Regions from separate parts of the Billgrantia tianxiuensis genome, predicted to be linked through region 1. Evidence: predicted binding sites of a transcription regulator. Region 1 holds the regulator's gene; the other holds the start of a gene.
The links. The regulator sigma-54, encoded in region 1, starts transcription at its own class of promoters, with help from an activator protein. The targets are predictions, from matches to a motif close to TGGCACNNNNNTTGCTNT.
Positions count from the first base shown of each region.

Region 2: a site for sigma-54 is predicted at 12,116-12,133, ahead of glnL (nitrogen regulation protein NR(II)). Genes of this name have one in related genera too.

Region 1 covers NZ_CP035042.1:3,198,992-3,214,318, forward strand. Annotated here, with positions in the region: gene hisG (ATP phosphoribosyltransferase) at 1-24, opposite strand, end outside; gene murA (UDP-N-acetylglucosamine 1-carboxyvinyltransferase) at 67-1,329, opposite strand; gene EKK97_RS14970 (BolA family protein) at 1,343-1,612, opposite strand; gene EKK97_RS14975 (STAS domain-containing protein) at 1,732-2,064, opposite strand; partial or broken gene EKK97_RS14980 (MlaC/ttg2D family ABC transporter substrate-binding protein) at 2,061-2,722, opposite strand; gene mlaD (outer membrane lipid asymmetry maintenance protein MlaD) at 2,748-3,212, opposite strand; partial or broken gene mlaE (lipid asymmetry maintenance ABC transporter permease subunit MlaE) at 3,250-4,031, opposite strand; partial or broken gene EKK97_RS14995 (ABC transporter ATP-binding protein) at 4,069-4,839, opposite strand; gene EKK97_RS15000 (calcium/sodium antiporter) at 4,977-5,936, shown strand; gene EKK97_RS15005 (KpsF/GutQ family sugar-phosphate isomerase) at 5,965-6,975, shown strand; gene EKK97_RS15010 (KdsC family phosphatase) at 7,000-7,557, shown strand; gene lptC (LPS export ABC transporter periplasmic protein LptC) at 7,570-8,175, shown strand; gene lptA (lipopolysaccharide transport periplasmic protein LptA) at 8,189-8,716, shown strand; gene lptB (LPS export ABC transporter ATP-binding protein) at 8,724-9,449, shown strand; gene EKK97_RS15030 (RNA polymerase factor sigma-54) at 9,604-11,022, shown strand; gene hpf (ribosome hibernation-promoting factor, HPF/YfiA family) at 11,132-11,440, shown strand; gene ptsN (PTS IIA-like nitrogen regulatory protein PtsN) at 11,447-11,917, shown strand; gene rapZ (RNase adapter RapZ) at 11,964-12,884, shown strand; gene EKK97_RS15050 (HPr family phosphocarrier protein) at 12,886-13,155, shown strand; gene pmbA (metalloprotease PmbA) at 13,284-14,624, opposite strand; partial or broken gene yjgA (ribosome biogenesis factor YjgA) at 14,772-15,277, shown strand.
Region 2 covers NZ_CP035042.1:473,669-488,995, forward strand. Annotated here, with positions in the region: gene EKK97_RS02125 (branched-chain amino acid ABC transporter permease) at 1-955, opposite strand, end outside; gene EKK97_RS02130 (ABC transporter ATP-binding protein) at 984-1,688, opposite strand; gene EKK97_RS02135 (ABC transporter ATP-binding protein) at 1,804-2,574, opposite strand; gene EKK97_RS02140 (sodium-dependent transporter) at 2,684-4,129, opposite strand; gene EKK97_RS02145 (hypothetical protein) at 4,311-4,637, opposite strand; gene EKK97_RS02150 (glutamate carboxypeptidase) at 4,765-6,036, opposite strand; gene EKK97_RS02155 (MerR family transcriptional regulator) at 6,177-7,202, opposite strand; gene typA (translational GTPase TypA) at 7,334-9,181, opposite strand; gene EKK97_RS02165 (glycosyltransferase family protein) at 9,522-10,061, shown strand; gene glnA (glutamate--ammonia ligase) at 10,412-11,818, shown strand; gene glnL (nitrogen regulation protein NR(II)) at 12,255-13,301, shown strand; gene glnG (nitrogen regulation protein NR(I)) at 13,294-14,703, shown strand; gene phnC (phosphonate ABC transporter ATP-binding protein) at 14,922-15,327, shown strand, end outside.

The DNA of each region.
Region 1 (15,327 bases):
GGCCAGAATCAATTGCTTGCTCATGCTCTCGCCTAATTCGGAAACTGCTGGCCCCGCATCGCCCGCTCAGCCGGGAATGCGGCGAATCCTGGCTCCCAGCAGCTGCAGTTTCTCTTCGATGCACTCGTAGCCGCGGTCGATGTGATAGATACGATCGACCAGGGTCTCGCCCTCGGCCATCATCGCCGCGATCACCAGCGACGCCGAGGCGCGCAGATCGGTGGCCATCACCGGAGCGCCGGAAAGACGCTCGACGCCGGTGATCATGGCGGTATTGCCCTCGAGCGCGATCTTCGCTCCCATGCGGTTCAGCTCCTGAACGTGCATGAAGCGATTCTCGAAGATGGTTTCGACCACCCGGGAGGTACCTTCGGCCACGGCGTTGAGCGCCACGAACTGGGCCTGCATGTCGGTCGGAAAACCGGGATAGGGGGCGGTACGGATATTGACCGGGCGCGGACGCCGGCCTTCCATGTCCAGCTCGATCCAGCCATCGCCAACGGCGATCCTGGCTCCGGCCTCCTCGAGCTTGGCCAGTACCGCCTCGAGAATGTCGGCACGGGTGTTGCGTACCCGGACCCGGCCGCGCGACAGAGCGGCGGCGACCAGAAAGGTTCCGGTTTCGATGCGGTCGGGCATGACGTCATGATAGGCGCCATGTAAACGCTCGACCCCTTCGATGACGATATTGTTGCTGCCGTGGCCGCGAATCTTCGCCCCCATCTTGATCAGACACTCGGCCAGATCCACCACTTCGGGTTCACGGGCCGCGTTCTCCAACACCGTGGTGCCTTCCGCCAGGGTTGCCGCCATCAGCAGATTCTCGGTACCGGTAACGGTCACGGTGTCGAAGAAGATGGTGGCGCCCTTGAGTCGGCCGTCGACACGCGCCCGAATATAGCCCCCCTCGACGCGAATCTCGGCGCCCATGGCCTCGAGCCCGCGAATGTGCAGGTCGACCGGGCGCGAGCCGATGGCGCAGCCACCGGGCAGGGAGACGTCAGCATGGCCGAAGTGCGCCAGCAGCGGTCCGAGAACCAGGATCGAGGCGCGCATCTTCTTGACCAGTTCATAGGGAGCGTGACAATCGCGCACCTGCGAGCCGTCGAGCTGGATGGACATCTTCTCGCCCATCACCGGCTCGACGCCCATGCGTCCCAGTAGCTCCAGCGTGGTGGTGATGTCCTGGAGATGCGGCAGATTGCCGATGGTCACTGGCTCGTCGGCCAGCAGGGTTGCGCACAGGATGGGCAGCGCCGCATTCTTGGCGCCACTGGCCCAGACCTCGCCGTCGACGGGTCCGTTGCCGGTAATGATCAACTTGTCCATGAGCGTTAGACCGTCAGGCACCCTGGCTGCGTGAAGACACGTTCTCCGGCGCGCTCGCCCACTGCGCCGGCGTATAGGTCTTGATGCTCACGGCATGCACGGCTCCGGAAGCGATTTCCTCGGTGAGCGCGCCATAGATCAACTGCTGACGCTTGACCGGCGACAGACCGTCGAAGACCTCACCCACGGCGATGACCTGAAAATTGCAGCCCTCACCCTGGATATGAAACTCGCAATCCTCGAGGCGTGCCTCTAGCAGCGCCTTGACATCACTGGGTTGCATGAAAAACGGAACTCCTGTGGCACGAATGGAGCGGCGCACGGCCCCATACGGGCCGCCGCCGAGAACAAGAATCCCCACATGGTAAAGAAAAGCATCGCGCTTGGCGATGCCGGAGCCGATCAGGCCTGACCGGCAAGCGGTAGCAGCTCGTCGAGCCCCGCTGCCCGCGTCAACCGAGCCAGCGGCTCGGATAGGCGCACGGCGCTGATCTTGACGCCCGCCTTACGCGCTTGGCGCGTCCACTCAAGCAGTACGCTGAGAGCGGCACTGCTCACCCGCTCGACGCCCTCCAGGTCGAGCACGAGGCGCGTACCGGCGGGCCGTTCGACCAGCCAGGCGGTTCCCGCCTCGACCAGCGGCGCGGCAATCTCGAAATCGACATCGCCGCTGACGGCCAACCCCTCCGGGCCGGCCTCCAGCAGAACGCCACCACGCTCGAGCAGGCGACTCACGCGTTGCCGCCCTCTTCCAGTTCCTCGGTAGCGATTTCCGGCGACCAGTTGGCGATCACCGCGTCATAGTCGCGGCCATGGTCGCGCATGGCCTGGTCGAACTGGTTGCGGAACGTCAGCCCCAGGTTGATACCGTTGACGATGACGTTGACCACCTTCCACTGCCCCTCGCTCTGGCGCAGCGTGTAGCTGACCGGATAGACCGTGCCGTCCATCGCCACAACCTCCATGGCTACGGATGCCTGATCCTCATGGCGCGGCGCACGCTGACTATCCAGCACGCGCAGCTCGCGATAGTCGAAGGTCACCAACCCCTTGGTGTAGGTATCGATCAGGGTCTGGCGGAACACGTTGACGAACCGGGAGCGCTGCTGGGGGAGGCGTTCTGGAAATAGCGCCCCATCACGCTGGCACCGATGTAACGAAAATCGGCGATGTCCTCGAGGCTGTCGTCGACCAGCGTCTTGAGTTCATCCAGATTGCTGGCGTAGTAGTCCTTGCGCCCTTCGATCTGCCCCATCAGCTCGTCGACGCTGTCGCGAATGACCTGCTCGGGGCTACGCTCGGGAGCGGCCAGCGCCGTCATGCTGGTCAGGGTCAGGCACAGGCCGAGCAACAGGCGGCGAAACACAACGAAGGGAAGAGTCATCTGGCTCATGGATCGACCTCAAAAAATAGGTGGCTCAGTCGCTGACCATATTGGACACAAACTGCTGGATCAGTTCCTCCAGCACCAGGGCGGATTGGGTGTCGCGGATGATATCGCCGTCACTCAGCATTTCGGGATCCCCACCCACGGTGAGGCCGACGTACTGCTCGCCGAGCAGGCCGGCCGTCAGGATGGCCGCCGTGGTGTCACGCGACAGCTGCCCCTCCAGTTCCGCGTCGAGCTCGAGTATCACACGCGCGTCATACCATTCACGATCGAGCTCGATGGCCGTCACCCGCCCCACCGTGACACCCGACATGGTGACTCGGGCACGCGGCTTGAGACTGCCGATGTTGGCGAAATTGGCCTCGAGCCGAAAGGTGTCGCTCGGCACGGAAAAAGTCAGCCCGCTGACCCGCAGCCCCAGGAAGAGCAACCCCAGGATCCCGGCCAGCATGAACAGGCCGACACCCAGCTCCATTGTCTTGCTGCGCTTCATGCTGCCACTCCGTTACGCGTTAAATAGTCACCAGGCATCAGGAAAATCCTCCGAACATCAGCGCGGTAAGAACGAAGTCGAGGCCCAGCACCGCCAATGAGGAATACACCACCGTACGCGTGGTGGCACGGGATATACCTTCCGACGTCGGCACCAGGTCGTAGCCCTGGAATACCGCTATCCAGGTCACCACTAGCGCGAATACCAGGCTCTTGACCATGCCGTTGCCGACGTCCTCGATGAAATCGACACTGGCCTGCATGTTGCCCCAGTAGGAGCCTTCGAACACCCCAGCCACTCGACGCCGACCAGGTAGCCGCCGTAGATCCCGATCACGCTGAAGCCGACAGTGAGCAGCGGCAGCGCCACGAACCCGGCCCACAGCCGCGGTGCCACCACCCGGCGCAGAGGGTCGACGCCGATCATCTCCATGCTGGTGAGCTGCTCGGTGGCCTTCATCAGGCCAATCTCGGCGGTCAGCGCCGAGCCGGCACGTCCTGCGAACAACAGCGCCGCCACCACCGGTGACAGCTCGCGCAACAGCGACAGCGACACCATCTGGCCCAGCGCCTGCTCGGCACCGAAGTCGACCAGAATGGTATAGCCCTGCAGTGCCAGCACCATGCCGATGAACAGCCCCGATACCAGCACGATGGCCAGCGACAGCACACCGACGAAATGCATCTGGCGCAACCACAGGTACCAACCCTCGCGGGACGGGATGCCGACACCGGACTGCGCGAGGAACAGGCCCGAGCGCCCCAGCGCTTCGAGCACATCGCAGCCGCGCCGCCCGAGACTCAGGATGCGCCCGATCATGGCCGCCCCTCCAGGTTGAGGATGTCGTGGAAGTAGTCGGGCGCGGATAATGGAAAGGCACGGGACCGTCCGGCTCGCCGTGCACGAACTGGCTGACGCGCGGATCATCGTCGATGTCGAGGCTGTCCGGCGTGCCGTGGGCCATGACCTGGCCGTCAGCGATGACATAGACATAATCGGCTATCGAGAGCGTCTCCTGAATATCGTGCGATACCACGACGGAGGTCAGCCCGAGCGCATCGTTGAGCTGCTTGATCAACTGCACCAGCACGCCCTTGGAGATCGGATCCTGGCCCACGAATGGCTCGTCGTAGAGCACCAGCTCAGGATCCAATGCGATTGCCCGAGCCAGAGCAACGCGGCGCGCCATGCCGCCCGATAGCTCGGCAGGCATCAGCTCTCGCGCCCCGCGCAACCCCACGGCCTGGAGTTTCATCAACACCAGGTCGCGAATCATCGTCGGCGGCAAGTCGGTATGCACCCGCAGCGGGAATGCCACGTTCTCGAATACGCTGAGATCGGAGAACAGAGCACCGCTCTGGAACAGCATGCCCATCCGTCGGCGCAGGGTAAACAGAGCCTTGCGCGACAGGGCATGAACGTCATGACCATCGATCAGGATCCGACCGGCATCGGGAACCAATTGGCCACCGATCAGCTTGAGCAGCGTCGTCTTGCCGGTGCCACTGGGCCCCATGACGGCCGTGATCCGGCCACGGGGAATCTGCAGCTCGACGCCGCTGAAGATGACCTTCTCGCCTCGCGAGAAATGCAGATTGCTCACCTCCACGAAGGGGGAATCGATCATGCCGCAAAGTCCAGGAAAAATTATCGAACATCGTATCCTAACTCTTCCGCCCGGCGCCAGCCCAACCCGTCCAATGGCTTGCACCCGAACCACTGAAGACGTCTAATGTGCCCCCTTCCATCGCCATGATCGCTGCCATGCTGCTACCTCTCATCACGGTCGCCTGCGGCCTCGCCGTTCTGACCTGGAGCGCCGATCGTTTCGTCAACGCCGCCGCCGCCACTGCCAGGCGCACCGGGCTGAGCGAATTGCTGGTCGGCATGACTATCGTGGCGCTCGGCACCTCGGCTCCCGAGATGGTGGTGGCCCTGTTCGCTGCGCTCGATGGCCTTCCCGACCTGGCTACCGGCAACGCCCTTGGCTCCAACATCGCCAATATTGGCCTGGTACTGGGGGCCACGGCCCTGGTTCGCCCCATCCCGGTACCCTTTTCCCTGGTACGTCGCGAATTACCGCTACTGCTCGGGGCCACCGGGGTCACCGGTTATGCGCTGGCCAACGGCATTCTGGGTCGCTTCGACGCCCTGATCCTGGTGCTGCTGATGATCTTCAGCGTGTGGTGGCTGGTGCGGGCCGACACTCCCGATACCCCCAACACCATACCGGGCGACGCAATACCGGACATGACGCTCAAGCACGCCCTGCTGTGGGTCGTCCTCACCCTCGTGCTGCTGTCGCTCAGCTCTCGCGCCCTGGTGTGGGGAGCCAGCGAACTGGCCCGAGGGTTGGGCATCAGCGAACTGGTGATCGGCCTCACCGTGGTTGCCGTGGGCACCAGCCTGCCGGAACTGGCCGCCTGTGTGGCCAGCGCCTTGAAACGCCAGCACGACCTGGCGATCGGCAACGTGATCGGTTCCAACCTCTTCAACCTGCTGGCCGTACTGCCGATACCTGCCGTGCTGGCGCCCGGCGCACCACATCCGGACGCCGCCGGACGGGACTACCGTGTCATGCTGCTGCTGACCCTGGCCATGGCCATCCTGTTGCTGTGGCAACGCCAAGGCCGTCTAGGCCGGGTCGCCGGCGCTGCCTTTCTTGCCACCTACGCCGCTTATCTCGTCTGGCTCGGACTCAGCGGCGGTGCCACCCTTGAGTGAAACCTCACATCAGGCAACAATCATCGTCATGACCGCAGACCAATCCTCCTCACCCGCCCCTTCCGCCCAGGATTCCTCGGCGTTGCGCGACAGCGCCCGTCGCACGCTGCAAGTCGAGGAACAGGCCATCGCCGCGCTCGCCGACCGGCTCGACAGCCACTTCGATCGCGCTTGCGAACTGATGCTCGCCTGCCAGGGGCGCGTCGTGGTGACCGGCATGGGCAAGTCGGGCCATATCGCCGGCAAGATCGCTGCCACCCTCGCCAGCACCGGCACCCCGGCTTTCTTCGTCCATCCCGGCGAAGCCAGCCACGGCGACTTGGGGATGATCACGCCAGGCGACGTGGTGCTGGCACTTTCTAACTCCGGCGAAACGGCTGAGGTAACGGCGCTCCTGCCGCTGCTCAAGCGCATCGGCACGCCACTGATCAGCATGACCGGGCGCCCCGACTCGACGCTAGCCCGCCACGCCGACGCCCATCTCGACGCCGGCGTGGCGCGCGAAGCCTGTCCGCTGGATCTGGCACCAACGGCCTCGACCACGGCCGCTCTGGCCTTGGGTGATGCTCTGGCGGTGGCACTGCTCGAGGCACGCGGCTTTACCGCCGAGGATTTCGCTCTCTCGCACCCCGGCGGCAGCCTGGGCAAGCGTCTGTTGCTGCGGGTCAGCGACCTGATGCATCAAGGCGAGCGACTGCCGCGGGTACCGCTGGGCAGCCCCCTGCGCGACGCCCTGCTCGAGATCACCCGACAAGGGCTCGGCTTTACCTGCGTTGTCGATGAGCAGAATCGACTGATCGGTGTCTATACCGACGGCGATCTGCGCCGCACGCTCGATCAGCACCAGGACCTCAGCAAGCTGACAGTGGACGACGTCATGACCCGCCCCGGCAAACGCATTGCCCCCGACGTGCTGGCCGCCGAGGCGGTGCGCATGATGGAGGACAACCTGATAACGGCGTTGGCCGTCGTCGACGAAGAGGGCCACCCCATCGGAGCCCTGCACATGCACGATCTGCTGCGAAGCGGCGTGATCTGACATCACCCTGACCAAGGAGAGCCCATGGCTCTGGCCACCTCTACTATCGATCCACGCCTTCTCGACCGCCTGCGCAGGATTCGTCTGCTGGCGCTGGACGTGGATGGCATCCTCACTGACGGCCGCCTCTACTTCCAATCCGACGGCGTCGAAATCAAGGCATTCCATACTCAGGACGGCCTGGGCATCAAGCTGCTGCGTCGCGCCGGCCTCCAGGTGGCTTTTCTCACCGGACGCGAGTCGCCCATGGTCAGCCATCGCGCCGCGGCCCTCGGTGTCGACCATGTCTTCCAGAGCTGTGAAGACAAGCTCGCCATCCTGCGCGAGCTATGCCAGCGCAAGGGAATCGAACTTGAGCAAGTCGCCTACTGTGGCGACGACCTGCCCGATCTGGCCCCCATCCAGCGCGCCGGCATCGGCATCACCGTTCCCGGCGCTCCGTCCTATATCCGCGCCCTGGCGGACCATGTCACCGAACGCAGCGGTGGACATGGCGCGGTGCGCGAGATTTGCGACATGCTGCTCGAGGCCCAGGGGCATCGCGACGCCCTGATCGACACCTACCTCCACGGCAAGCGCTGAGGCCACCTGGATATGCTGCGCCGGTTGCCGCGCCCCTCATTTCGTGTCTGGCTTTTCCTGCTGCTGGTCGCCCTGGGCGGCTTAATCGCCTGGCTGGACCCTTGGCAAGCGCCGGCGCCGGGCCCGGTGCCCACGGACGAAGCCGGCGAGCCTGACTACTACCTGGAGCAGGCGCAACTGACCCGCTTCGATGCCAGCGGCAGGGCTCATCAACGCCTGGAGAGCCCTAGATTGGTACACACGCCTCATGACGACGTCACCCGCGCCGTCACGCCGCTGGCCCACCTGATCGACCGCGAGGGCCGACTGTGGATCGCCAACGCCACCGAAGGACGGCTCGGCCCCAGCGGCAACCCGCTGACGCTCACTGGCGAGGCTCGACTCCTTGCCCCCGAGGAGCGCTGGCAGCTCGACACCGATATCCTGCACTTCGACTCCAACGTAGGACACGCCTGGAGCGATACGCCCGCCCTGCTGCAGCAACCGCCGCAGCGCATGCGCGGCGAGCGCTTCGATGCCTGGATCCATGACAACCGGGCGCGTTTGACCGACAATGTGCGCGGCCACCACCCCCGGAAGGGGCCCAGCCGGGGCAGGCCGCCGAAGCCGTCAACCTAGAGGATTTCACGCCATGAAGCGATGCAAGCTCCCAACCGCCCGAACGCTGCTCACCCTGGCGCTGGTTGGCATGGCGTGGGTAGCCGGCTCGGCCATGGCGCAGCAGCGCGATGCCGACCAGCCCATCGAAGTGGAGGCCGACCGGCTCGACCTGGACGACCGTGCCGGCACGGCGGTCTACACCGGCGATGTCGATATTCGCCAGGGCAGCATGCGCCTGACCGGCGACCGGGTGGAGTTCCAACGCAATGCTGCCGGCGAACTCTCGCGTGCCACGGCACGCGGCGAACGCGCCTACATCGAACAGCAGCCCGATCCCGAGCAGCCCGTGGTACGCGGCTGGGGGCGCACCATTATCTATCATGTGGCCGAACGACGGGTGGAACTGATCGACCGCGCCGAACTGCACCAGGGCGGCGATACCTTCGACGGCGGCTATCTCGAGTACTTCCTCGATCGCCGCGTCGTCCAGGCCCGTGCCGAAAGCGAAGGCGTCGAGGGGCGCCAGCGTATCCGCATGACCCTGCAGCCGGAGCGCTGAGATGCCAATGAAGACCCTGCATGCCCGGCACCTGGCCAAGAGCTACAAACGCCGCCGCGTGGTACACGACATCAGCCTCTCCATCGAGCAGGGCTGCGTGGTCGGCCTGCTCGGCCCCAACGGGGCCGGCAAGACGACTTCGTTCTACATGATCGTCGGGCTAGTGAAAGCGGATGCTGGCGAAGTCCACATCGATGACCAGGACCTCTCGCACAGCGCGATGCACGAGCGTGCCCAGGCTGGTATCGGCTACCTGCCGCAGGAAGCTTCGATTTTCCGCAAGCTGTCGGTGGCCGACAACATCATGGCCATCCTCGAGACGCGCAAGGACCTCGACCGCCACGGGCGGCACGAGCGGCTCGAACGCCTGCTGGAGGACTTCCACGTCACCCACATTCGCGACAACCTGGGCATGAGCCTGTCCGGCGGCGAACGCCGACGTGTCGAGATCGCCCGCGCCCTGGCCACCGAACCGGCGTTCATTCTGCTCGATGAACCCTTTGCCGGGGTCGACCCGATCTCGGTGGGCGAGATCAAGGGCATCATCCGTCAGCTCAAGGCACGCAACATCGGTGTCCTGATCACCGACCACAACGTTCGCGAAACGCTCGATATCTGCGATTCGGCCTATATCGTCGGCGACGGCCAGATCATCGCCGAAGGGGACGCTGCGGCCATTCTCGCCAACAAGCGGGTACGAGAAGTCTACCTGGGAGAGGATTTCCGGCTCTAAACCCCAACCACCCCGGCAACACTATGATTTAAATTAAAAGTTACTCAAAAGGCATGAATATTGCCGATGGCATGCTTATTGCAGTTATTTCGCTTGCAAGTCATCGCACGCCGGTCTAGGGTAGAGTTTTCCGGCAAATGAGCCCCGTATTCTCATGGCCATGAAAGCATCTTTGCAACTGCGTGTCGGCACCCAGCTGACCATGACTCCCCAGCTGCAGCAGGCCATCGCCCTGCTGCAGCTTTCGACTCTCGACCTGCGCCAGGAGATCCAACAGGCGCTGGAATCCAACCCCATGCTGGAGCTCGACGACGGCTTTGGTGAACAGGCCGTCAGCGAAGCCCAAAGCGAAGACTGGGCCAGCGAAATACCCAACGAGCTGTCGACCGACAGCGACTGGACCGATACCTACCCCGATCATGGCAGCGGCTCGGGTGTCACTGGCGAAGGCCCCGACTTCGAGCGTCAGGCCTCGGAGCAGACCCTGGCCGGACACCTGGTCTGGCAACTGGCGATGACCGACCTGAGCGAGCGCCAGCACATTATCGCCGAGAGCTTGATCGATGCCGTCGATGGTGCCGGTTACCTGGCCCAGACACTGGAGGAGATCCGCGACGGACTGCGCCAGCAGGGCCTCGACGGCCTGACCGTACGGGAAGTCGAGCAGGTATTGCTGCGACTGCAGCAGTTCGAGCCTACCGGGGTATTCTCCCGCGACTTGCGCGAGTGCCTGATGCTGCAGCTAGCCACCCTGCCCGACGACACGCCCCTGCTACCCCAGACCCGCCGCCTGGTGCGCCAGTTTCTCGAAGCCCTGGCCGCCGACGATCGCCGCCTGCTCAAGCGCCGATTGGGGTTGGACGACGAAGCCTTGGACGAGGTCATCGCCCTGGTCCGTTCGCTGAACCCCCGCCCGGGCAGCGCCTATGCCGAGGTCGGCAGCAGCTACGTCACGCCGGATCTGGTTGCCTATCATGACGAGTCCGGCTGGCGTGTCGAGCTGAACGCCGACGCCCTGCCCCGGTTGCGCATCCAACCCGACTACGTTGCCCTGGTGCGCCGCGCCGACAAGAGTCAGGACAATCAGTTTCTCAAGGATCACCTGCAGGAGGCGCGCTGGCTGATGAAGAGCCTGGCGAGCCGCAATGACACCCTGCTACGGGTGGGCCGCGAAATCATGGCGCGCCAGATCGAGTTCCTCGAGCAGGGCGAGGAAGCCATGAAGCCCCTGGTGCTGGCCGATATCGCTCAGGCCGTCGAGATGCATGAGTCGACCATCTCTCGCGTGACCACACAAAAGTTCATCCACACGCCACGCGGTGTGTTCGAACTCAAGTACTTCTTCTCCAGCCATGTCGGCGGCAACGGCGATGGCGACGCCCACTCCAGCACGGCGATTCGCGCCCGCATTCGCAAGCTGATCGCCGATGAGCCGCCACGCAAGCCGCTCTCCGACAGCCGCCTGGTGGAATTGCTCGCAGACGACGGGATTCAGGTGGCACGCCGCACCGTTGCCAAGTATCGTGAGGCCTTGGGGATTCCCTCCTCGAGCGAGCGCAAGCGTTTTCGCTGAGGCCTCCACGTAACGTTGACGCCAGACAATCTCGGCGGCTCGAGGGGGTTTGCAGGGCAGTAAAAAGGGTTACAATCGAGCTACCACCCGAAGGACGAAGGAGCTTGTCATGCAAGTCAACATCACCGGCCATCATGTAGAGCTGACCGATTCACTGCGTGACTACGTGAGCGAGAAGCTGAACCGCGTCCAACGCCACTATGACAACATTACCAACGTGCAGGTCACGCTCTCGATCGAGAAGGAACGCCAACAAGCCGCCTGTACGATACATGCCGCCGGCGCCGACCTGCATGCCGAAGCTTCCGATCCCGACATGTACGCCGCTATCGATGCCTTGACCGACAAGCTCGACCGTCAACTGGTCAAACACAAGGAAAAAGCCCAGGCGCGCGCCCAGGGCGCCGGCATTCGCTGAGTTGCCATGACACTGGAAACCATCCTGCCCCCGGAACGCGCGCTGTTCGACGTTCCGGGAGGCAGCAAGAAGAGGGTGCTGGAGTTCTTCAGCACCTTCATTGCGCAGAACACTCCGAGCCTCGACAGCCAGGAAGTCTTCAGCCGGCTGGTCGGCCGCGAGAGGCTGGGTAGCACTGGCATCGGCAATGGCGTCGCCATTCCCCATGCCCGTAGCCCACACTGCCATAGCCCCGTGGCGGCTTTTCTCAAACTGGCGGAGCCCATCGATTTTGACGCCATCGACGGCGAACCGGTCGATCTCGTCTTCGTACTGCTGGTACCCGAGGAGGCCGACGACACCCACCTGTCGCTGCTGAGCCAGGTGGCCAGCGTGATGAACGATGCCGACACACGTGCACGGCTGCGCAAATGCGAGAGCCAGCGCGAACTCCACGAGCGTCTCATCGAAGCGATACGACGACAGTCCTCGGCCTGAATTTTTCGTTACGCCGTTCGGCCAGCCCCTGATCAGGAGAACCCTCATGCAGCTTGTGATCATCAGCGGCCGTTCCGGCTCTGGCAAATCGATCGCACTGCAAGCGCTCGAGGACATTGGCTACTATGCCATCGACAACCTGCCGGCGATGCTGCTCGGGTCGCTGGTCGATGAGCTACGTAACTCCCCTACGATCCAGACTTCCATCGCCGTCAGCATCGATGCACGCAACCTGCCTCATGCCCTGGAACGTTTCCCGCGGCTGCTGGAAGAGCTGCGCGCCAAGCAGGTCGACTGCCAGATCGTCTACCTGACGACCGATGCCAAGATCCTGCACGAGCGCTACTCCGCCACCCGGCGTCGCCACCCCCTGACCCGTGGCCGCGACATGACCCTGGGTGAAGCCATCGAGTCGGAAGACGCCACGTTGAGCGACATTCGCAACCTGGCAGACCTGATCATCGACACTTCGCGGCTGTCGGTGCACGACCTTCGCGGCCGTATCACCGAGCAGGTGGCCAGCCATCGCGCCGACCAGTTGACCCTGACCGTGGAATCGTTCGGCTTCAAGGGCGGCGTGCCGCTCGATGCCGACATCGTCTTCGATGCGCGCTGCCTGCCCAATCCTTATTGGGACCCCCGCCTGCGCTCAGCCACCGGCAGGGAGCCCAGCATCGTGGAATTCCTGGAGCAGTACCCGCTGGTTCAGCAAATGCTCGACGATATCATCGCCTGGGTCGAACGCTGGCTACCGGCGTATCGCGATTCTCACCGCAGCTACCTTACCGTCGCCATCGGTTGCACCGGTGGCCAGCACCGCTCTGTCTATCTCGCCGAACGTCTCGCGCACCACTTGGCACAGCAGCAGCCGGACGTGCGCCTGCGTCATCGCGAACTCGGTATCCATACGCCGGTCACCGCCACACAGGAGCCGACCGCCGAGACGCCTGACCACAAGGAATCGTAGCGTGCCCTGCCGCAAGCTGATCCTGACCAACAAACGCGGCCTGCACGCTCGCGCTGCCACCAAGCTGGTGCAGTGCTGCCAGCCCTTCAATGCACGTATCATCGTCAGCCGGGGCCCCCAGCAGGCCGATGCCAACAACATCATGGCGTTGCTGATGCTGGGCGCACCCTGCGGCACCGAACTCGAGGTCAGCGCCGCAGGAGAGGATGCCGAAGCGGCCCTGGAGGCCATCGAGGCTCTGTTCGAGGCCCGCTTCGAAGAGGATAACTAGGGGAATGGCTGCGCTCGGCCATGCGGTGTTGAAGCCCTCTTCGCAGTGCCGTCGGGCTTCGCCTGGCCTGGCCATCGCTCGCTCATTCCCGATAACTTAATGGGGAAAGCGTAAAGCGCCCATTCAGCTCATGAGCCGGCCACGGTCATCTCGTCGATCAGCCAACTGCCGGTATGGATACTGCCGCGGGTATCGATGTCGCTGCCCACGCCGACCAGCCCCTTGAACATCGCTTCGAGATTGCCGGCAATGGTGAACTCCTCCACTGGATGCTGGATTTCGCCGTTCTCAACCCAGAAGCCGGCCGCACCGCGGGAGTAGTCGCCGGTGACACCGTTCACCCCCTGCCCCATTAGCTCGGTGACCAGCACGCCTCGACCCATCCGCGAGAGCAGTGCCTCGCGCGACTCGAGCGGGGCCGTGATGCGCAGGTTGCGCGCCCCGCCTGCGTTGCCGGTGGTCTGCATGCCAAGACGCCGCGCGCTGTAGGCCGAGAGCATGTAGCTGGCAAGGCGCCCTGCTTCGATGAAAACGTTGTCGCGAGTCTGCACGCCATCGTTGTCGAACGGCGAGCTGGCCATGGCGCCGCGCTCCATGGGCCGTTCGCCCAAGCTGAACCAGTCGGGAAACAGTGGTTCACCCAACCGGTCGCACAGGAACGACGCTTGGCGATAGAGCGCACCACCGGCTATGGCACTCATCAGGTGGCCGACGAGACCGCTGGCCACGGTGGCATCGAACAGCACCGGCAAGCGCCCAGTGGCCGGCCGCTGCGCGCCCAGGCGACGCAGGGTGCGCTCGGCGGCACGCTTGCCCACTTCCTCTGCGGCCAACAGGTCGCGGGGATTGCGCGCACTGGTGTAATCGTAGTCGCGCTGCATGCCGCCCTCATCTTCGGCGATCAACATGCAGGACAGCGAATGCCGGCTACCACGCTGACTGCCGAGGAAGCCATGACTATTGGCATACACCCGCACCCCCTCGCCACTGGAGAGCGACGCCCCCTCGGACTGGCGGATGCCGGACTCGGCACGCCCGGCCGCTTCACAGGCCAGTGCCAGCTCGACGGCCTGTTCGGTGGAGAGCGACCAGGGGTGGTGCACGTCGAGGTCCGGCAGGTCGGTGGCCATCAACTCGGCATCGGCCAGCCCCGCCGCAGGATCCTCACCGGTATACAGCGCGATGGCCATGGCTTTCTCCACGACCTCACGGATCGAGGCATCGCTGGCATCGGTGGAGGAGGCGCTGCCCTTGTGGCCGCGCAGGTAGACCGTGACGGCAATTCCCTGGTCGCGGGAGAGTTCGACGGACTCCACCTCTCCTTCACGTACGCTGATGCCGATTCCCTGATCGACACTGGCTCCCACTTCGCAGGCATCCGCCCCCAGGTGCTTCGCCAGAAGCAGCGCCTGCTCGGCGCGGGACTCCAGCAGGGCCTGCTGGGCAGCGGCATCGAAAGCCTTGGTCATGTGTGTCTCCCTCATTCACCGGCCAAGCCGGTCCTCGCAAGTGTCACTTCCCGCCGCAAGGCGGCGGCCTGATATACTGCTGCCATTCGGGCCTGTTCGCTGCGCGATGGCCAACCGAATTCCAATCCCTTACCACTTGGATGCGGCATGACCCAGGATATTCCCTCCCCCTCCGACGAAAGACCCAGCAAGTCGCAGCTCAAGCGTGAAATGCATGCGCTGCAGGCACTGGGCGAGCAGATCATCGCCATGACTCCCGCGGAACGTGCCCGCTTCCCGCTTTCCGAGGACATGCTCGCCGCCGTCGAGGAAACCTCCCGCATCCGCTCCACGAGGGGCGCCGGCGCCACATGCAGTACGTGGGCAAGCTGATGCGGCGCGAGGACCTGGAAGCGATCCAGGCCGTGTTCGACGAAATCGAGCAGGAGAACCGTCGCCGCGATCTGGCCTTCCATCGTCTCGAGAAGTGGCGTGACCGGCTGATCGACGAAGGCGACGAGGCCGTGGAGGCCTTCATCGCCGACTATCCCGATGTCGATCGCCAGGCGCTTCGCCAGTTGATCCGCAACGCCAGAAGCGAGCGCGAACGGGGCAAGCCCCCAGCCAACGCCCGCAAACTGTTCCGGCTGATCCGCGATACGGCCGGACTATAGCGCGGCGAGCTACGGGCCTCGGGCAACGAGCAAAGCCCGCAGCCCGCAGC
Region 2 (15,327 bases), 2.3 Mb from region 1:
CCAGGATGAAGAAGGGCACCACGATCTTGTATTCGGTGCCGACGAAGGCGAGGTTGCGCGGGATCTCGACCCATTCGGGGAATAGGTGTGCGATGGGACGCAGCAGCACCGTCCAGTTGAACACCGCCAGCGTTTCGGCGAAGCCCACCACGAAGCCGCCGGCGATGGCCCCGTAGGGGTGGCCCACCCCGCCGACGATGGCTGCGGCGAAGATCGGCAGCAGCAGGAAGAAGCTCAGGTCGGGCTTGAAGGTCACGTCGAGCGAGAGCAGGGTACCCGCGATGGCGGCGAGGCCGCCGGCGATCACCCAGGTCACCGCCACGATGTGGTTGGTATTGATGCCCGAAGCCCGTGCCAGGTCGGGATTGTCGGACATGGCGCGCATCGCCTTGCCCAGCCGGGTGCGGTTGAGGAACAGGTGCAGCCCGACCACGCAGACGATGGTCAGGAGGAACAGGATGATCTGCGGCTCGGTGACGATGATCGGCCGTGTGGCCAGCTCGAACGGCATCTCGAGGCGGTAGATCTCCTTGCGCTCACCGGCCAGGTACAGGTTCTGGGCGCCGGTGCCGGCGAACAGGCGAATCAGCCCCTGCAGCATCAGGGTCACGCCCAGCGAGGCGATCACCATGACGATGGGCTTGACGCCATGGGCGCGCAGCGGCTTGTAGAACGCCTTGTCGACGCCGACCGCGAGCAGGGCGGTAAGCACCATGGCCAGCGGCAGCATGACGATGGGGGTGGGCAGGCCCACCGCTGCGCCCACGCCGGGAAATGCCATGGTCAGCAGCAGCACCATGAAGGCCCCGAACGTCATCATGTCGGCATGGGCGAAGTGGGCGAAGCGCATGATGCTGAAGACCAGCGTCACGCCGATGGCGCCAATGGCGTAGATCGAGCCGGTCACGCTGCCGGCGACGATCACGTTGTTGAAGAAGAAAACCAGTTCGTTCACGACTCACTCTCCAGTACGGGCTCGGGGCTCAACCGCCGAGGAAGCTCTTGGCCACTTCCGGGTCGGCGAGCAAGGCGGCGCCGGTATCGGTGAAACGGTTCTTGCCAGCGGCCAGCACGAAGCCCTTGTCGGCGATGGCCAGGGCCTGCTTGGCATTCTGCTCGACCATGAGGATGCCCACGCCGGCGGCATTGATCTCCTTCACCCGCTCGAAGATCTCGTTCATGTAGAGCGGCGAGAGGCCGGCAGTGGGTTCGTCGAGCAGCAGCACGTCGGGCTCGGCCATCAGCGCGCGGCCCATGGCAACCATCTGGCGCTGGCCACCGGAGAGTTCGCCGGCGGGTTGGTGGCGCTTGTCGTAGAGCGGAGGAAAGAAGTCGTAGACCTGCTTGAGCATGCGCTTGACGTTGCCCGGCTTGAGGAAGGCGCCCATCTCCAGGTTCTCTTTCACCGTGAGGCTGGGGAAGACGTTCTTCTCCTGGGGCACGAAACCCATGCCCTTCTGTACCAGTTTGTTGGGCGGCAGGTTGTGGATCGGCTCGCCGCGCAGCAGGATCTCGCCCTGGCTGACGGTGAGTAGGCCGAAGATGGCCTTGAGCATGGTGGACTTGCCGGCGCCATTGGGGCCGACGATCACACCGACCTCGTCGGCCTCGATCGACATGTTCACCCCGTTGAGGATGTTCATGCCGCCGTAGCCGCCGTGCACGTCGCGTGCTTCGAGTAATGGCATCGTGGATTCTCTGCGCTATCGTTGCTGTTCTTCTTGTCGGGTCTGTGCGCCTGGACTCAGGCGGTGGTGGAGCCCTCAGGCTACGTTCGAACCCCTCAGGCTATGTTCGAACCCCTCAGGCTACGTTCGAGCCAAAGTATGCCTCGATCACCTGAGGATTGTTACGGATCTCCTCGATGCTGCCTTCCACCATCACGCTGCCCTGGGCCAGCACGATCACCGGGTCGCACAGGCGCGCGATCATGTCCATGTCGTGCTCAATGACCAGGAAGGTGTAGCCCATCTCGCGGTTGAGCCGTTCGATGTTGTCGACCAGGTCGCCCAGCAGGGTGCGGTTGACCCCAGCGGCGATCTCGTCGAGCAGCACCACGCGGGCATCGGTCATCATGGTGCGACCGAGTTCGAGCAGCTTCTTCTGGCCGCCGGAGAGGTTGCCGGCCAGCTCGTTGCGCACGTGGTGCAGGCCGATGAAGTCGATCACCTCGAGCGCCTTCCGGCGTACCTCGGCCTCCTGCTGGCGTACCAGGCCCGGCTTGAGCCAGGCGTCGAACAGGCTCTCGCCGGCCTGCTGCGGCGGCACCATCATCAGGTTCTCCAGCGCGGTCATTTGGGAGAACTCGTGGGCGATCTGGAAGGTGCGCAACAGGCCCTTGTGGAACAGCTCGTTGGCGGGGCGATTGGTGATGTCCTCGCCATCGAGCAGGACCTGGCCGCTGTCGAGCGGCAGGGCGCCGGCGATAATGTTGAACAGGGTGGACTTGCCTGCCCCGTTGGGGCCGATCAGCCCGGTGATCGAGCCTTCTTCGACCTGGATGGAGCAGTCGTTGATGACCTTCAGACCACCGAAGGCCTTGTAGACGTGCCTGACGTCGATGATGGATGGCATGTTGGTTCCTGCACTTTATATCGTTGTTATGCGCCCGGCTTCTCCGCTTGGTGCGAGGCCGGGTGGCGTATATCGAGCCGCCGCCCGCAGGCGGCGACAGTTTTTCTTGTTACCGGTCCTGGCGCTTCTCGGCCAGGAAGGTACGGCCGGCGGCGAAGGCGCCGACGATGATCAGGGCGCCGATGGCCGGCACCAGATAGCCTTCTACCTGCGGAATGGTGCGCAGGAACACGAAGGCGACCGCGGCGGGCGCCACGAAGCGTACCAGGAAGCGCCAGGTCCGGAACCAGGTCTCGCTGGTGCGCATCTCCTTCATCACCTCGGAGTGGGTCAGCGCCCAGCCGGCGAACAGCGCGATGAGCATGCCGCCCAGCGGCATGAAGATGTTGGTCAGCAGCTCGATGAAATCGAAGGCGCTGCGGCCGAACAAGGTGTGGAAGGGGCTCGCCTCGGCCCACAGGTTGAAGCTGACCACCGTGAGCAGGCCCAGGGCCCAGCTGGCCACCACCATGACGAACACTGCCTGGGGGCGGGTGAGGTCGAAGCGCTCCACCAGAAAGGCGGCCACCGGCTCGATCAACGAGATCGAGGAGCTGATCGCCGCTCCCAGCACGAGAATGAAGAACACCCCGCCGATCAGCCCGCCGAAGGGCATCTCGGCGAAGGCCAGCGGCAGGGTGACGAACATCAGTCCCGGCCCGGCGGCGGCGTCGAGGCCGGCGCCGAATACCAGCGAGAAGATCGCCAGCCCCGCCACCATGGCGACGGCGGTATCGATGAAGGCGACGGCGAAGGCGGTACGGCTCAGCGAGGCCTCGCTGGCCATGTAGGCGCCGTAGGCCATGATCGCCCCCATGCCGAGGCTCAGGGTGAAGAACGACTGGCCCATGGCCTGCAGCCACCCTTCGAGGCTTAGGTCGCCGACATTGAAGGTGAACAGGAAGCTTGCCGCGGCGCCGAAGTCGCCATTGGTGATGCCATAGGCGAGTACCACCAGAAGGATCACGAACAGTGCCGGCATCATGATGCGCAGGCCACTCTCGATACCCTTGTGGATGCCCATGCCCACGATCAGCCCCGAGGCGATGATGAATAGTGTGTGGTAGAGCGTGAGCAGGCCCGGCGAGGCCAGCAGTGCATCGAAGCCGGCGCCGATGGTGGCGGCATCGGCGCCGACCAGCGAGCCGGTGAGCATCTGCCAGGTGTAATGAATCGCCCAGCCGGCGATCACCGAATAGAAGCTCAGGATCAGGAAGGCCGCGGCGGCTCCCAGCCAGCCGATCGATTCCCAGGCGCGGGAGGTGTCATGAGTGCGGGTCAGGAAGCGCATGCCCATGATTGGGCTTCTGCGGCTGGCGCGGCCGAGCATGGTCTCGGCGATCAGGATCGGAATGCCGACGGCGAAGATAGTCAGGGCGTAGATCAGGATGAAGGCGCCGCCGCCGTTCTCGCCGGTCAGGTAGGGAAAGCGCCACAGGTTGCCGAGCCCCACTGCCGAGCCGACCGCGGCGAGCAGGAAGGTGCCCTTGTGTGTCCAGACGTTGTGCGTGCTCATTATGTTTCCGAAGCGTCGTCCTGCGGCCTTGTGGGCCTGAGTGTGGCACCACCGAGCGCCGGTCGGATAGGGGCGTTCGATGAGCGCGTACACTGTGCGACAGAACCCGCGCCATGGCCAGTAGACGAACGTTAAGTCTACGTTGGAAACGACAGATGACCGGGGCACGGGTTCGTGGAAGTCATTGCGGCTCCTCGTCCTCCTTCGAGATGTCGCTCGGGCGCGGTTCGAAGGCGCGGCTGGCGTCCGGCAGGCGCACCGTGTCGCCTACGGCGAGCTTGCCGAACAGCTGGCGCCGCTTGCCGCTGTGCGGCTCGATCAAGGCCGCCACGCTGCCGATGCTGGTGCCGTCGACGTAGGCCTCGACCTTGATCCGCACCACTACGCCCTGGTAGCGGGCCGAGAGGATGTCGCCAGGCCCCGGTTCCGAGTAGCCCTGGGGGGAGCGTTCGTAATGGTGCATTACGCTGTCGGCGCCGGGGTCGTCCCATTCCACGTGCTTGTGCATACGGCCTCCTGTACGGTCGATTTCGATCTCCTAGGGAGAAGCGTAGCCGCTGACGGGCATGGCAAGAAAAGGCCCGCCTCGAGGCGGGCCGGGTCGACGCCGCTCTTCAAGGCGTCTCTTCGGGCAGTCAGGGCGTCTCTTCGGACAGTGCCATGATCATTCGTGTGGCCAGGTAGAGGCGCGGCACCACGCTGTGCAGTTCGACGTACTCGTCGCTGCTGTGGTAGCGGCCTCCCACCAGGCCGAGTGACTCGAGCACGGCCGGGCGCTCGGCATCGGGCTGGTAGGCGTAGGCGGCATCGGTGCCACCGCCGATTTCCACCGCGCCGAGTTCCAGGCCCAGTTCGGCATAGATGGCCTTGGCTGTCTCGGCCAGCTCCTGGGTTTGCGGATTCTCCGGCAGCGGCGGGCGACCGCGCTCCAGGCGGAACTCCACGTCGGTATCCTCGATCAGGCGGCTGGCGATGATCTCGTTGGCTTCCTCGCTCACGCGCTCGTACTCGTCGGCTTCGAAGTAGCGCATGTCGCCCTCGGCCCGGGCGTGCTCGGGAATGATGTTACGGGTGCCGCCGCCCTCGACCACCGTCCAGTTGAGGGTGGTTTCCTTGTCGGGGTCGCCAAGCTCGCTGAGCTGGAGCAACTGATGGGAGAGTTCCATCACCGCGTTGCGCCCCTCCTCCGGGGCGCTGCCGGCATGCGAGGCGCGGCCGGTCACTTCGAGAAAGGCGTAGTTGATGCCCTTGGTCACGGTGGTGACCGCATCCATGCCGTCTTCCCCCAGGGTGGGTTCGAACACCAGCACCGCGTCCTGCTCGGCGGCGAGCTGCTGGATGAGGTCGCGGGAGCCCAGCGAGCCGCGCTCCTCGTCGGGGTTGAACACCACCGTCAACGTACCATAGCCGTCGTACTCCAGCTCCTCGAGAATTGCCAGGCTGTGCAGGATGAGTGCCACGCCGCCCTTGGCATCGCCCACGCCGGGGCCGAAGGCGCGGCCGTCTTCGACGCGATACGGCCGCTCGGACGCGGTGCCTTCACCGAACACGGTGTCGTAGTGGATCATCAGCATGATGTCGCGCTCGCCGCTGCCCTGGAGGGTGCCGACCAGGGTGTTGCCGCCGAGTTCTTCGGAGGGGTGGGTCTCGACCTCGGCCCCCCGCTCGCGCAGGCGCTCTTCGAGGATCGCCTCGACCTCGGCCAGCCCCGGCTCGTAAGTGGTACCGGAATCGATGTTGACCAGGGTTTCGAGCGTTTCGAGCAACGGCTCCTCGTGGCGCTCGGCGGCATCGAGTACCGCCTGGTCGGCTTCGGTGGCAACAGGCTCGGCGTTGACGGAAGCGGCAGCGAACATGACGGCCAGGGCCGCGCCGCAGCACAGCGGCTTGAGGGGGAGTCCATTCATGGCAGTGTCCCTGTGGTGTTCTTGGCTATCGGTGGCTCGGCCACGCAGATGCGAGGCGCTGGGTAGAGTCTAGGCCAGGTGACCACGAACGCCATTCCATTGTCCCGCCACCACCCTGGGATGGTGGCGGGAGGAAGGGCTCAACGCTCCGTCAGGTGGGCGATGGCCTTGCCCAGGAACTCTTTCATGGGTTCGGTCATCCACACGCTGGCTTGGAGTTCAGGCTCTTGCTCGTTGGCCTGCTGGATTTTTCCGTGGGTGGCCGGGTCGTTGCCGGCGAAGCTGTGCAGCATGTCGAGCCATTGCTGAGCCAGCGCCTGGACGGCAGGGTCTTCCGGCGATGCATTCCGTTCGAGTTGTTGGCGTAGCCTGGCCATCAGACTGGGCCATTCTTGCATGCGCTGCGGATAGTGCCGGCGCATGTGGGCGAACTCATCCGGCGAGAGATAGCGCCGATAGATGGCCAGCTTGTGCTCGGCGAGCGCCTGGATCACATACTCCGAGACCCGTTTGGAAATACCCAGTTGAGCCTGCGCTTCCGGCTCGTTGGCATACATGGCGTTGAGCTTGTCGAGCAGCGTCGGGTCGCCGGCGGTATCGCGCTCGAGCGTCGCCATCCAGCGCTGAGCCAGCTCCTGGGCGGCTGTATCGGCGGCGGGCACGTCCCGGCGGATCAGTTCTTCGGCCTCGCCGATCAGGGCTCTCCATTCGGCCTGGCGCGCGTCGTCGGCTTGATAGAGCGGCAGGCGGTCGAGCTCCTGCGGGGTAAAGTAGCGGTCGTACATGGTCATCATCTCCAGTGTCTTCAGCCAGTCGTCCATCTCCGGCTCGTCGCCATTCTCGAACTGGCGATGCAGCGCCACGAGGCGGTCTCGCAACTGGGTCTGGTCGGCGATCTTGCGTTCCAGTAGCTGTATCTGGCGTTCGATCACGACGGCCAGGGAGGGCGAGGAACGATCGAGCAAGGTGCCGATATCGGCCAGCGACATGCCCAGGGAGCGCAGCGCCTGGATGTGGTGCAGGCGAGCGACGTCCTGGCATCGATAGAGCCGATAGCCGGCGTCGGAACGCATGGAAGGCACGAGCAGGCCGATTTCGTCGTAGTGATGCAGCGTTCGCACGGTCAGGCCCGTGCGCTTGGCCAATTCACCGACTCGTAACAGCATGCTTCGTCTCCTCTCGTCCATGCGTGGGCTGAAGCTTGGAGGCTCACGTTGCGTGAGGGTCAAGAAGGTTTTTTTACCGCAAAACGACGACACCCGCCGAGTGGCGGGTGTCGTTGAGAAGCGAGCGAGGCTTACTTCTTGGCGCGCTTGCGCTCGTGCTCCTTGAGAAACTTCTTGCGCAGGCGGATGTGGTTGGGGGTGATCTCCACCAGTTCGTCGTCGTCGAGGAACTCGATGGCCTGCTCGAGCGAGAACTTCACCGGCGGGGTCAGCACGATGTTCTCGTCGTTGCCCGAGGCGCGCATGTTGTCGAGCTTCTTGCCCTTGGTGGGGTTCACCACCAGGTCATTGGCACGGTTGTGGATGCCCACCAGCATGCCTTCGTAGACTTCGGTGCCGTGATCGATGATCAGCTTGCCGCGCTCCTGCAGGGCGTACAGCGCGTAGGCCAGCGCCTTGCCGTCGACCATCGACACCAGCACGCCGTTGCGACGCTCGATGGCGGCGTCGGGCTTGAGCGCACCGTAGTGGTCGAAGCGGCTGGTGAGGATGCCGGTGCCCGAGGTCAGGGTCAGGAACTGGCCGCGGAAGCCGATCAGCCCGCGCGCGGGGATGATGAAGTCCAGGCGAACGCGCCCCTTGCCGTCGGGGTTCATGTTGGTCAGCTCGCCCTTGCGGTAGCCGAGCTCCTCCATGATGGCGCCCTGGTGCTGCTCCTCGCAGTCGATGATCACCTCTTCGTACGGCTCCTGCTTGACGCCGTCGATCTCCTTGATGATCACCTCGGGGCGGCCCACCGCCAGCTCGAAGCCTTCGCGGCGCATAGTCTCGATCAGCACCGAGAGGTGCAGCTCGCCGCGGCCGGAGACCTTGAACTTTTCCGGGCTCTCGCCCTGTTCGACACGCAGCGCCACGTTGTGGATCAGCTCCTGGTCGAGGCGATCCTTGATGTTGCGGCTGGTAACGTACTTGCCGTCGCGGCCGGCGAACGGCGAGTCGTTGACCTGGAAAGTCATGGAGACGGTGGGCTCGTCCACCGACAGCGGCGGCAGCGCCTCGACGGCGGTCGGGTCGCACAGGGTATCGGAGATGGAGAGTTCATCGATACCGGTGATACAGACGATGTCGCCGGCGGTGGCGAGTTCGGTCTGCACGCGCTCGAGGCCCATGTGGGTCATCACCTGGCCGACCTTGCCCTTGCGGGTCTTGCCGTCGGTACCGATCACCACGATCTGCTGGTTGGGCTTGACCGAGCCGCGCTTGATGCGGCCAAGGCCGATGACGCCCACGTAGCTGGAGTAGTCCAGCGCCGAGATCTGCATCTGGAACGGGCCGTCGAGTTCCACCGCCGGCGGTTCGACGATGTCGACGATGGCCTGGAACATGGGCGACATGTCCTCGGCCAGCGATTCCGGATCCATGCCGGCGATGCCGTTGAGCGCCGAGCAGTAGACGATCGGGAAGTCGAGCTGCTCGTCGGTGGCGCCGAGGTTGTCGAACAGATCGAAGATCTGGTCGATGACCCAGTCGGGGCGCGCACCGGGGCGGTCGATCTTGTTGACCACCACGATCGGCTTGAGGCCCTGGGCGAAGGCCTTCTGGGTGACGAAGCGGGTTTGCGGCATGGGGCCGTCGACGGCGTCGACCAGCAGCAGCACCGAGTCGACCATCGACATCACGCGCTCTACCTCGCCGCCGAAGTCGGCGTGTCCGGGAGTGTCGACGATGTTGATGTGAAAGTCGCGGCCATTGCCGTCCTGCCAGCGAATCGCAGTGTTCTTGGCCAGGATGGTGATGCCGCGCTCCTTTTCCTGGTCATTGGAATCCATGATCCGCTCCTGCCCCTCGGCCTTGCGATCCAGGGTGCCGGACTGCTGCAGCAGCTTGTCGACCAGGGTGGTCTTGCCGTGGTCGACGTGAGCGATGATGGCAATATTGCGCAAACTCTCGATGCGAGAGGGGGTTACAGCTGTGTTCATAGGGTGTGACTCATCAACAGGGGCGCACCTATGTACACATCGGAAGGACGTACCCTAGGCGCGGGGTAGGGAGTGGAGGCGCATTGTACAGGTAAGCGGGGGAGGGGAATAGCACAACCTCGCAATATGGAGACCATCAGCCCGGGACGTGGCGCTTCCCCATCCGCCTGGGGCGGTCCGAGCCATGTCATCGTTCCGTCATGGCGGGCATGATTGGGAGAGCGCGGTGGGAAGAAATTCAGTAAGGGAACTTTGTCGCTACTTTTCTACACTTATTTACACACTCTGTAACGCAGCTGCGTTGCGAGCGGCCCTCCCATTCTCGGTGGAGCCCTGAGCCATGCCTCTTTCCAGTGTCATTCTCGATGCTCGCAGTGCCGGCGCGAAACTGCCACGCAACTTGATCGCTTTCGAAAAGGCAGCCAAGCGGTGGCAGGGGAGCTATGAACTGTTGCTGGTGGACGATACCGGAGACCGCCGCTTACCGGCCCTGGCGCAACGCTACCGGGCTGTCCTGCTCTCGTGCGGCTCCACGCCTCTGGGAGGTCGGCTCAATGCCGCCGTAAGTGCCAGCCGAGGAGAGCTATTGCTGTTCCCCGGGTTGGGAGACCGCCGTGCCGTGAACTGGCTCAGCCATCGGTTGGTCGAGGTCGAGCCGAGCGGCCAGTGGGATGCGGCCGTGCTGCCGGTGCGCCGCCATGGTTGGCTGCGGCGCTGGTGGCTGCTGCAGCGTCCATCACCATTGGACACCTTCTGGGTGGTGCGAGCCTGGTTCGAGCGCATCGGCGGTTTCGACCCGCAGTTGGGCAGCGACGCGCTGCCCGATCTGCTCGAACGCTTGCGGGCCTGTCAGGCGCGGGTATCGATCGAGACTGCATGAGAAAAGCGCAGTCGGTGCGCGATTATGGTGCATTAGCGATTTGTTTGCGCCACCATGGTGCACAAATCCGATCCCAGCGGCGCCTAAATGGAGAGGGCGGGCAGGCTTGGTGCAGGCTGATACAGCGCGGTGCAATTTATTTTTCTTCCGAAACAGATGGTTAACATATTTCCGTTTAGGCGTGGTGCATGATTGGCACAGCTCCTGCATTGCCATGGGCAGCTCGCCATGCTTGTGCATGGCGAACGTGGGCAGCTGGCCCACAGCGTGCTACAACGGGTGCTGCAACGAAACAGCACCAGTGGACTTCAGCCAATCGAATCGAGCCACAGCTCAAACGGAGGACACAAATGTCAGCCAAGACTCTCGCCCTGATCGAAGAACACGATGTGAAGTGGGTAGACCTGCGCTTCACCGACACGCGGGGCAAGGAACAGCACGTCACCATTCCGGCCCGTGACGTGAACGAGGAGTTCTTCGAGAACGGCCAGATGTTCGATGGCTCCTCCATTTCCGGCTGGAAGGGCATCAACGAATCCGACATGATCCTGCGTCCGGAAGACGGTACCGCCTTCCTCGACCCGTTCACCGAGGATGCCACCCTGGTGCTGCGCTGCGACATCATCGAGCCGGCCACCATGCAGGGCTATGAGCGCGATCCGCGTTCCATCGCCAAGCGCGCCGAGGCCTACCTGCAGTCCACCGGCCTGGGCGACACCGCTTTCTTCGGCCCGGAGCCCGAGTTCTTCATCTTCGATGAGGTTCACTGGAAGGCCGACATCGAAGGCGCCATGTACAAGATCACCTCCGAAGAGGGTGCCTGGTCCACCGACCGTCAGGTCGAAGGCGGCAACCTGGGCCACCGTCCGCGCGTCAAGGGTGGCTACTTCCCGGTGCCTCCGGTCGACAGCTTCCATGACATTCGCGGCGCCATGTGCAACACCCTGGAAGCCATCGGCCAGAGCGTCGAGGTGCATCACCACGAGGTGTCCAACGCCGGCCAGAACGAGATCGGCGTGAAGTTCAACACCCTGGTGAAGAAGGCCGACGAAGTCCAGGAACTGAAGTACGTGATCCACAACGTGGCTCACGCCTACGGCAAGACCGCCACCTTCATGCCCAAGCCGCTGGTCGGCGACAACGGCAGCGGCATGCACGTGCACCAGTCGTTCTGGAAGGATGGTCAAAACCAGTTTGCCGGCGACCAGTACGCTGGTCTGTCCGAAATGGCGCTGTACTACATCGGCGGTATCATCAAGCACGCCCGTGCCCTGAACGCCTTCACCAACGCTTCCACTAACTCCTACAAGCGCCTGGTGCCGGGCTTCGAAGCGCCGGTCATGCTCGCCTACAGCGCGCGCAACCGCTCTGCATCGATCCGTATTCCGTACACCGCGAGCCCCAAGGGCAAGCGTATCGAGGCCCGCTTCCCGGACCCGACCGCCAACCCCTACCTGGCTTTCGCCGCCATGCTGATGGCCGGTATCGACGGCATCAAGAATAAGATCCACCCCGGCGACGCCATGGACAAGAACCTCTATGACCTGCCGCCGGAAGAAGGCAAGAAGGTGCCGACCGTGGCGCATAGCCTCGATCAGGCCCTGGAAGCCCTGGATAAGGATCGTGCCTTCCTCACCGAAGGCGGCGTGTTCACCGACGACATGATCGATGCCTACATCGAGCTGAAGATGGAAGACGTCGAGCGTATTCGCATGACCACGCACCCGATCGAGTTCGACATGTACTACAGCTGCTAAGCAACTGCGTCCGGCAGTTAGACAGCCGGTCTGCCATCAGGGGCTCCGCATCGCGGAGCCCTTTTTCGTTTCGGCGGTCTCGCTCTACAGATGGCGTGCCGAGTTACGTTGCCCCACGCTGGTTACCCCGATCCTCCTTGGTTTGCCATTCCTGTGCTCCGATGCACCAAGCCGGATGCACCAAGACAGACAAACCATGCCTCCTGTTCTGGCAGTTTTGCCATCGATGCACCATTATGGTGCATATGGAGTCGCGCTTTTCGCTCTGAAACGGCGCCATGCCGCGCCAATAGGGGTTGGCGCACTTCTTGCTAGGAATGTTAAGCCTTGGGTGCTGCCGGGCATCGTGTCGGCAATCGAGCGCTTCCTGCCGATGCGCCATGACGATGCAAGCGCCGCGCTATGCACTCCTGCATTCACCGAGGGAAGGTCGTAAATGTATCGACGCCTGATGGAACACCTCACCACGGCAGTGCTGCTGCTGGATGACGAGCTGCGGTTGAGCTGGATGAACCCGGCGGCCGAGGCTCTGCTGGCGGTCAGCCTGGGCCGGGTGCAGGGGCTCAGCCTGGCAGCGCTGTTGACCGAGGACGACGGCATGGGAGACGTGCTGGCCAAGGCGCGCGACGACCAGCATCCCTTTACCCAGCGCGAGGTCAGGCTGGCACTGCTCGGCGGTACGGCGGTCACCGTGGATTACACGGTCACGCCGCTGTCGATGTCCGAACTGCTGGTGGAAATGGAGCCGCGCGACCGTCTGCTGCGCATCTCCCGCGAGGAAGCCCTGCTCAACCGTCAGGAAGCGATCAAGGTGCTGTCTCGCGGCCTGGCCCACGAGGTCAAGAACCCGCTGGGCGGGATTCGTGGCGCTGCCCAACTGCTCGAACGCGACCTCGACGACCCTACCCTGAAGGAATTCACCCGCATCATCGTCGAGGAGGTCGACCGGCTGCGCGACCTGGTCGACAGCATGCTGGGGCCGAACAAGCTGCTGCGCCACGAGCCGCTCAACGTTCACAAGGTCCTGGAGCGGGTGCGCGCACTGCTGATGGCGGAAACGCCGAGCGTGACGATCGAGCGTGACTATGATCCCAGCCTGCCGGACTTCCCCGGCGACGAGGCCCAGATGATCCAGGCGGTGCTCAACGTAGCGCGCAACGCCGTGGAAGCAATGACCGAGGCCGGCACCGAAGCACCGAGCCTGCTGCTGCGCACCCGGGCGCGGCGTCAGTTCACCCTGGGCGCCGAGCGCCACCGCCTGGTCTGCGAGGTGGCATTGATCGACAACGGCCCCGGCATCCCCGAGAGCCTGCAGGAGACCCTGTTCTATCCCATGGTCTCGGGGCGTGCCGACGGCAGCGGGCTGGGGTTGTCCATCGCCCAGGGCATCCTGCATCAGCATCAGGGACTGATCGAATGCGAGTCCCGGCCCGGACACACCGAATTTCGTCTGCTTATTCCTTTGGAGAGGCGCCATGACTGATGTCGCACGTGTCGCGGTGGTCGACGACGACCGCGCCATTCGCTGGGTGCTGGAGCGCGCCCTGGCCCAGCCCGACCTCGAGGTCGAGTGTATCGACCGGGCCGACGTGGCGCTCAGCCGCCTGCTGGATGACCCTCCCGATGTGCTGGTGACCGACATCCGCATGCCCGGTATCGACGGCCTGGACCTGATGTCACGGATACGCGAGGTCCATCCCGAGCTGCCGGTGATCGTGATGACTGCCCACTCCGACCTGGACAGTGCCGTGGCGTCCTACCAGGGCGGCGCCTTCGAATACCTGCCCAAACCCTTCGACGTCGACGAGGCGCTGGCCCTGGTGCGCCGCGCCGTGGCCCACGCCCGCGAGCGCAAGCGGCCGGTCAGCGTGCCGGAAGGGCTCAGCGCCGAGATCATCGGCGAGGCGCCGGCCATGCAGGAGGTGTTTCGCGCCATCGGCCGGCTGTCGCACTCGCACATCACGGTGCTGATCAATGGCGAGTCGGGAACCGGTAAGGAGCGCGTGGCCCGCGCCCTGCACCAGCACAGCCCGCGTTCCGGCCAGCCGTTCATTGCCCTCAACATGGCGGCGATACCCCGCGACCTGATCGAGTCCGAGCTGTTCGGCCACGAGAAGGGCGCCTTCACCGGCGCCACCGCCAGCCGCCAGGGACGCTTCGAGCAGGCCAACGGTGGCACCCTGTTCCTCGACGAGATCGGCGACATGCCCGCCGAGACCCAGACCCGGCTGCTGCGGGTGCTGGCCGACGGCGAGTTCTACCGCGTGGGTGGCCACACGCCGGTGAAGGTGGACGTGCGCATCATTGCCGCCACTCACCAGAACCTGGAGCGGCTGGTGGAGGACGGCCGCTTCCGCGAGGACCTGTTCCACCGTCTCAACGTGATCCGCGTTCACCTGCCCAAGCTGGCAGAGCGGCGCGAGGACATTCCGCGGCTGGCGCGGCACTTCCTGGCCGAGGCGGCCAAGGAACTCGCCACCGACGTCAAGGTGCTGACCAAGGACGCCGAGGCGCACCTCACCCGCCTGCCCTGGCCGGGCAACGTGCGCCAGCTGGAGAATACCTGCCGCTGGCTGACGGTGATGGCCTCGGGACGCGAGATCCTGGTCGAGGACCTGCCGCCGGAATTGCGCCACGGCGAGAGCGGCGAAGCGCCCAGCGGCGATTGGCGCGCCGCCTTCCGCGATTGGGCCGATCGCGCCCTGGCCGCCGGACACACCCACCTGCTGGAGGAGGCCGTGCCCGACTTCGAACGCATCCTGATCGAGACCGCGCTCAAGCACACCGGCGGGCGCAAGGGCGAGGCCGCCGAACTGCTCGGCTGGGGGCGCAATACGCTGACGCGCAAGCTCAAGACACTGCTGCCCTCGCTGGCGGAGGATTGATCCGAGCTGCCGGTGCGCAGCATGACGTCGCGATGACACTGGCATGACCCTGCGATGACGAATGGCGCTAAGGCATTGTTGCGTCGTCGCAGCAGCCCGCAAGGTCCGCCGGTGGCGTGATTTTCGGCCGTGCCGATGTCACGCAATCGTTATTGTCTAGACAACTGCGTTTCATCTCCCGCCGTGACACTGATGCCATCCGCATAGAGGAGGGCATCATGTCGATCACCCGCATCGCTGTCGAACGACTCAGCAAGAGCTTCGGCCAGATCCACGTACTGAGTGAGGTCGGCTTCGAGATTGAAGCCGGCGAAATGGTGGCCCTCATCGGGCCGTCCGGCTCGGGCAAGTCCACGTTGCTACGCCATCTGGTGGGGCTCACCTCCGCCAATCGCCACAGCGGCAGTCGTGTTCACCTCATGGACCGCGAGGTCCAGCGTGACGGCCGGCTGCTGCGGGGCTCGCGTGCCCAGCGCTGCCGCTGCGGCTATATCTTCCAGCAGTTCAATCTCGTCGGCCGCCTCAGCGTGCTGACCAATGTACTGATCGGCCGGCTGGGCTCGATGCCGCGCTGGCGGGCATTGCTTGGACGCTTCAGCGAGGAGGAGCGCATCCGGGCGCGCC